Regions from separate parts of the Nocardioides korecus genome, predicted to be linked through region 1. Evidence: riboswitches for the same ligand, from Rfam matches in the RefSeq annotation. Region 1 holds a riboswitch; each other region holds the start of a gene.

What was found. Region 1 has a riboswitch for cyclic di-AMP ahead of ACYVDA_RS01185 (C40 family peptidase). Riboswitches for the same ligand answer to the same signal wherever they lie in the genome.
Positions count from the first base shown of each region.
Region 2: it holds a riboswitch for cyclic di-AMP, as region 1 does, so the genes downstream of both, ACYVDA_RS04740 (transglycosylase family protein) here and ACYVDA_RS01185 (C40 family peptidase) in region 1, are expected to answer to the same signal.
Region 3: it holds a riboswitch for cyclic di-AMP, as region 1 does, so the genes downstream of both, ACYVDA_RS17640 (C40 family peptidase) here and ACYVDA_RS01185 (C40 family peptidase) in region 1, are expected to answer to the same signal.

Region 1 covers NZ_BAAGZO010000001.1:258,091-260,344, forward strand. Annotated here, with positions in the region: gene ACYVDA_RS01180 (pyridoxamine 5'-phosphate oxidase family protein) at 119-634, shown strand; cyclic di-AMP (ydaO/yuaA leader) riboswitch at 705-913, shown strand; gene ACYVDA_RS01185 (C40 family peptidase) at 917-1,396, shown strand; gene ACYVDA_RS01190 (hypothetical protein) at 1,523-1,936, shown strand; gene ACYVDA_RS01195 (Rv0909 family putative TA system antitoxin) at 1,946-2,242, opposite strand.
Region 2 covers NZ_BAAGZO010000002.1:304,855-307,108, reverse strand. Annotated here, with positions in the region: gene ACYVDA_RS04745 (MMPL family transporter) at 1-1,207, shown strand, start outside; cyclic di-AMP (ydaO/yuaA leader) riboswitch at 1,288-1,472, shown strand; gene ACYVDA_RS04740 (transglycosylase family protein) at 1,474-1,815, shown strand; gene ACYVDA_RS04735 (hypothetical protein) at 1,837-2,254, opposite strand, start outside.
Region 3 covers NZ_BAAGZO010000009.1:146,276-148,529, reverse strand. Annotated here, with positions in the region: gene ACYVDA_RS17650 (DEDD exonuclease domain-containing protein) at 1-476, opposite strand, end outside; gene ACYVDA_RS17645 (hypothetical protein) at 628-834, shown strand; cyclic di-AMP (ydaO/yuaA leader) riboswitch at 952-1,129, shown strand; gene ACYVDA_RS17640 (C40 family peptidase) at 1,142-2,146, shown strand; gene ACYVDA_RS17635 (hypothetical protein) at 2,226-2,254, shown strand, end outside.

The DNA.
Region 1 (2,254 bases):
GCGGCACCCGTCCGCCCGGGGCGGTCCGCACCTCCCCGACCGGGCAGGTGGTGTGGCTCGGCTGGCTACGGTGGCGGCCAGGGAGCACGGCACCGAACCGACAGTCAGGGGCACCACCATGAGCACCGCACCGCAGGACCGCACCGCCGACCAGTCCGAGGTGGCCGACCAGTCCAAGGTGGTGGAGCTGATGCGCGAGGACCGCTTCTGCATGCTCACCTCGGTCGGCTCCGACGGACGCCTGCACTCCCACCCGATGACGCCCCAGCAGGTCACCGACGAGGGCGACGTCTGGTTCTTCATCGACGCGACCAGCGGTCAGGCCGCCAACATCGAGGCCGAGAAGCGGGTCAACCTCGCCTTCTCCGACGGCTCCACCTGGGTCTCGGTCGCCGGCCACGGGCGGATCCGCGACGACCGGGCCAAGATCGACGAGCTGTGGAACCCGATGGTCGCCGCGTGGTTCCCCGACGGCAAGGACAGCCCGGACGTGCGGCTCCTGGAGGTCGAGTCGGACTCGGCGGAGTACTGGGACACCCCCGGTGGCCGGGTCGCCTCGGCGCTGGCCTTCGTGAAGTCCCGGATCACCGGTGACCGCCCCGACGTCGGCGAGAGCGGCACCGTCGAGCTCTGAGGCATTGCGGAACTGCGGAGTCCCGGTGACCTGAGCCACAGGGCTGGTGTACCTTTCCGGGGTCGATCACACCCCGGGAACGCCGAGTCCTGCCCGTCCCGGGGTGCCACCTGACTCCAGAGGGCAGGAGTGGGGGACCCACAGGTTCAACGTGCACCGCGTCCGGAGAGATCCGGGCGCAGCGCACTCGGGGTGAAGTCACCGCCAGGTGACGGAGCATTTCAGGGAACTTTCCAGCTCCAACCCGACAGCTGACCTCACAGGCGTGGAAAAGGACCCCCCATGCCCGTCAGCCTGCCCGTACGCCGTTTTCTGCTCAACCCGCTCCTCACGCTGATGCTCGTCATCGCCGCCGTGGCCCTGAGCCCGGCCCCCCAGGCCTCCGCCGCCACTACCTCCCGCGTGGCCCGCGCCACCGACATCGCGCTGCACCAGGTCGGTGACCCCTACCGCTACGGCGCCGCCGGGCCCGGCTCGTTCGACTGCTCCGGCCTGCTCTACTACTCCTTCCGCCGCGCGGGCATCAGCATGCCCCGCACCGCGTCGGCCCAGGCGGCCCGCGCCCGTCACATCCCGCGCAGCCACCTGCGTCGGGGCGACCTGATGTTCTTCACCAGCGGCGGCCGCGTCTACCACGCCGCGATCTTCCTGCGCTGGATCCACGGTCGCGCCCAGCTGCTGCACTCCCCCCGCACCGGCGAGCGCGTCAGCCGCACGATGGTGTGGACCAACAGCTGGTTCGGCGCGACCCTGCGCGGCTGACCGGCACCTGCTCCTCCCGCACCCGATCCACCGGCCGCCGCCGACTCACCGGCGGCCGCGCAACCGCCGCCCCGACACGGGTCCACGTGACCGTGCGGGGCGGCGGTCGCGTCCTACGCTGCGTCCATGACCATCCAGGACCGCCAGGAGCGCGACGAGCGTCAGGACTCCGCCCGGCTGATGGACGATCTCTTCGAGGCCTCGCCCGCCCCCGCCGTGCGGACCTCGGCCACCGCGGTCGCGGGCTTCGACCTCGGGCTCGTCGCCCTGGTCGCGACGCCGTTCGCACCGCTCGTCGGACTGGCCTGCCTGGCCGCGGTCCTCGCCGTGGTCGTCTCGATCACCGGTCTGGCGCGCGCCAGCCGACGTGACGTCTCGGGCGCGCAGCTGGCCGCCCTCGGCCTCGTCCTGGCGCTGGTCGTCGCGCTGCTGGTCGGCCTGCGCTACGCCGGCATCGACACCACCGTCGGCCCGGGCGTGGGCCAGACCGTCCGCGACGTCGTGCACGCCCTGGCCACGCTGGTGCCCGCGCCCCGCTAGACCTCCCGGCTACTCGGGCGGGGGACCCTCGGTCCGGCGCTCCGCGAGCCGACCCAGCCCGGCGTCCAGGCTGTCGCGCACCTGGGTGATCCGGTCGGAGAACCGACCGTCGGTGCGGTCCTCGATCGACCCGGTGAGCCGGTCCAGCACGCGGTCCACGTCGTCGCGGTGGTCGTGGGCGAGGTCGCCGGCCGTCTCCACGGCGCGCCGCAGGAGCTGCTCGCCGTTCTCCACGGCGTCGTTGAGGCGGCGGTCGAGGTCGAGCTCGTCGATCTTCTGCTTCAGGGTCTCGCTGATGCTGCTCATGGCTCGTCTCCT
Region 2 (2,254 bases), on a different contig from region 1:
GCTCAACAACGGCGTCCGCTGGGCCCGGCTCGTGGGTCGCGCGCCGGTCGTCGTGCTCCTGCTGGTCGTGGTCGGCCTCGGCGCGCTGGCCGTGCCCGCCAAGGACCTGCACCTGGCGCTGCCGACCGACTCCACCGCCGCCCAGGGCACCACCCAGCGGCAGGCCTCCGACCTGATCTCCAGCGCCTTCGGCCCCGGCCGCGAGGCTCCCCTGCTGGTCGTCGTCGACGCCCGCGAGGCCGGCTCGCGCGCCGAGCGCTCGAAGGCCATCGGCCAGGTCGTCTCCTGGGCCGCGCGGGAGAAGGGCGTGACCAACGCGCAGGTCATCGCCATGAACCAGGCCGGCACGGGCGCCCAGGTGCTGGTCACTCCGCGCACCGGACCCGACGCCCAGGCCACCACCGACCTGCTCTCGACGCTGCGGTCGGGGCAGTCGGGCATCGAGGCCCGCTCCGGCACGAGCGTCGGCGTCACCGGCGTGGTCGCGATCCAGACCGACGTCTCCGACCGGCTGACCAACGCGCTCCCGGCGTACCTGCTGATCATCGTGGGCCTGGCGTTCCTGCTGCTGATGCTGGTGTTCCGCTCGGTCCTGGTCCCGCTGACCGCGACGCTGGGCTTCCTGCTCTCGGTCCTGGCCACGCTCGGGGCCACGGTCCTGATCTTCCAGGAGGGCCACCTCGGCCTGGTCGAGGGTCAGCCGCTGGTGAGCTTCATGCCGATCATCGTGATGGGCATCGTGTTCGGCCTGGCGATGGACTACCAGGTGTTCCTGGTGACCCGGATGCGCGAGGCGTTCGTGCACGGGATGTCGGCGCGCGAGGCCGTGGTCGACGGGTTCCGCAACAGCGCCCGCGTCGTCGTGGCGGCCGCGACCATCATGATCTCGGTCTTCGCCGCCTTCATCCTCCAGCCCGACCCGCTGATCCAGTCGATCGGCTTCGCACTGGCCGCGGCGGTCTTCTTCGACGCCTTCGTGGTGCGGATGGCCCTGATCCCGGCGGTGATGTACCTCCTGGGCGACAAGGCCTGGTGGCTCCCCCGCTGGCTGGACCGGGTGCTGCCCTCGGTCGACGTCGAGGGCGAGCGCCTGCAGACGGAGTACGTCGGCACCCACCTCGCCGACCCCACCGAGGAGTCCGACGAGCCCGACGAGCCCGACGACGAGCCCACCGGCGAGCGCGAGCCCGACCTCACGCACGCCTAGGTCCACATGGCACGCGTGTGCCATTGCCGCCCGGCGCGTGGCCCGTCTAGGGTCTGGGGCGTCCCGGAGCACCGGGGCGCCCCCCGTCGTCGCCCAATCCTGTCCGGAGCGAGGGGCCCACGGATCACACGCGGACAGGAGCGGGGAACCCACGTTCCACCGGACCAGCGCCCACCGCGCCGGTCCTGGGGTGAGGCCACACACGTGGCCGGGCAACTCCAGCCCGAACCCGACAGCTAACCCCGCAGGCGCCCGGAGGAACACTCATGCGCCTGCGCACCCTCGCGTCCGCTCTCGCGGTCGCCCTGGTCACCACCGTCCTGGTCACCCTCTCCTTCGCCGGCTCCGCCGACGCGGCCACCATGCGCACCTGGCAGCGCCTGGCCAACTGCGAGTCCGGCGGCCGGTGGCACATCAACACCCACAACGGCTACTACGGCGGCCTCCAGATCTCCAGCGGCACCTGGCGCGCCTACGGCGGCAAGCGGTACGCCCGCGACGCCCACGCCGCCTCCCGCTACCAGCAGGTGAAGATCGCCACCCGGATCAGGAACAACCAGGGCTGGGGCGCCTGGCCCTCCTGCTCGCGCCGCATCGGCGTCCGCTGACCCCTCGGTCCAGCAGACCGCTCAGCCCCGGGCCGCGCCGTACCCCAGCACCGCGGCGAGGCCCAGCGCGCTCCGCGGGGCGTACGCCGTGCGCCACAGACCCCCGTGGGCCGCGGCGTACGCCTCGTCCTGCCAGGGGTGCTCGTGGCGCGGGCCGCCGCCGGTGTGCAGGTCGTGCACGAGCAGCGCGGCCATCAGCACGTTGGAGGTGGACGGGTCGAAGACCTCGACGCCGAACCGGTGCGCCCCGGCGTACGCCGCGGCCAGCGCGCGGTTCTTGACCACCGAGCGGGTCCGCGTCGGCGGGGCGACGTTCATCGACACCGTCGACCCCTCGGCGCGGGCCACGGTCGCGCGCCAGCGGTGCACCCGCTTGGCCAGGGCGTAGTTCGGGCCCTGCTGGGCGACCAGGGAGTCGTTGACGCCGGGGTCGCTGCCG
Region 3 (2,254 bases), on a different contig from region 1:
GCGACCGCGAGCGAGCTCAGCTTGCAGTTGGGCGCGTCGTCGCGGGTCACGACGCGGCGGGCCAGCCGGGCGGTGTCGACCACCTCGAAGGCCGGCCAGTCGCGGCCCTGCTCGGCGGTGAAGTGCTTGAGGAACCCGATGTCGAAGGGGGCGTTGTGGGCGACCAGGACGCACCCGCGTGCGAACTCCAGGAACGCGGGCAGGGCCACGTCGATCGACGGGGCGGTGGCGACCATGGAGTTGGTGATCCCGGTGAGCACCGCGATGAAGGCGGGGATCTGGGCACGGGGGTTCACCAGGGTCTGGAACTCGCCCAGGACCTCGCCCCCGCGGACCTTCACGGCGCCGATCTCGGTGATGCCGGCACCGCCCTGGACCGAGGCGCCGGTGGTCTCGAGGTCGACCACGCAGAAGGTGACGTCGCGCAGGGCGCGCCCCAGCTCGTCGAAGCTCATCTGTGCCGACCACCTGCTCATGGGACGACCGTAGGCACCCCCACCGACACGACCGTGGAGACGCGGCCGAGAGGTCTTGTCGGTGGTCGCTGCTGGAGTCGTGGCACTGCTCGACCCGCACCCCCGACGGCCTTCCCCTGCTCCTGCCGTCACCCACCGCAAGGAGATCCCCATGAGCGTCCGCATCGACTGCGACACCTGCCTCGTCCGAGGCCTGTCGTGCCACGACTGCGTGGTCACCGTCCTGCTCGGCCCCCCTCCCGAGCTCGGCTTCGACGCCGAGGAGCAGCAGGCGCTCTCGGTGCTCGCGGACTCCGGGCTGGTGCCTCCGCTGCGCATGGTGACCCCGGTCGCGGGACCCGCCGTGGAGTCGGCGTGAGGGCCTCGGGTGTGGCGAAACGCACACGCATGGAGCGGGACGAGGTTTGGCGTCGGGGCGACCCACGCCTAGTGTGAGGCGCTATTGGCCTCCGGACCAGGGCACCACAAGGTGCACTCGGAGGCCGCGCCGAGTCTGACCGGTCGCCCTCGGATGCGACCGTTCGGAGCCGGGGACCCAACGTTCCTGGGGTGAATCCGGACCTCGCTCGCCACCACAGTGGCGGCAGGACCGGTAGGGCTTTCTTTGGGCCCGAACCCGTCAGCTCACCTGGTAGGCGTCCAGACAAAGAGGAGCCCGACCTCTCTTGAGCGCCGGTCACAGCCACCCGTTTGCCCGCACGACTGCAGGACTCGCCGTCACCCTCACCATCGGTGGACTCTCCATCGCCTCGGTGAGCCCGGCCTCCGCAGCTCCCGACACCAGCTCCATCGGCGCCGCCAAGTCGCGCGCCGCCACCCTGTCCCACCAGGCCGACCTCGCCCGAGGTCGTCACCAGGCGGTCGAGACCTCGCTGACCCAGGCCCGCAAGCGCCTCAAGGGCATCGACACCTCGATCGCGCGCAGCAAGCGCGTGGTGACGCGCCTGCAGTCCGAGATCGCGTCGATGGCCGTGGACGGCTACCAGTCCGCCGGCGGCACCTCCGACCCGGCGACGCCCCCGGTCCTCAAGACCCCGGGCTCCACGACCCTGCTGACCGGCGTCGCGGCCGTCAGCGAGGACACCGGTGGCCGCACCGAGCGGATCGCCAGCACCACCGAGTCGATCGCCGAGCTCGCCACCCGCGAGGCGGGCGCGACCGTGCAGGTCACGCGGCTGGCGGCGCGTGAGGCCACGCTCCAGCGCCAGGCCACGTCGGCCAGCGCCGGCGCGAGTGCCGCGCAGGCTCGGGTGAGCACCCTCGAGCAGCAGGCGGCCGAGGCCGCTCGCAAGAAGGCCGAGGAGGCCCAGCAGAAGGCCGTCGTGGCCCACGGGCCCGCCGTGGCCTACGCCCTGGCGCAGGTCGGCAAGGCCTACGTCTGGGGTGCCTCGGGCCCGAGCGCCTTCGACTGCTCCGGCCTCACGATGGCCGCCTGGTCGCAGGCCGGCGTCTCGCTGCCGCACAACGCCGCGGCGCAGTACAACACCGGCCGGCACATCTCGGAGAGCGAGCTGCAGCCCGGCGACCTGGTGTTCTACTACAGCGGGATCAGCCACGTCGGGATGTACATCGGCAACGGCAAGATCGTGAACGCGCTCAACCCGGGCACCGGTGTGAAGATCTCCGGTCTCCACGACATGCCGTACGTCGGTGCGGTCCGTCCCGGCTGAGTCACCTCGAGGCGCCCGTCCCACCGGGGCGGGCGCCTCGGCACGCCCACCGGGTGGGCTCCTGCGCCGACGGGCCCTCGTGCCCCTCTCGGCGCTCCTCGCCGTGCT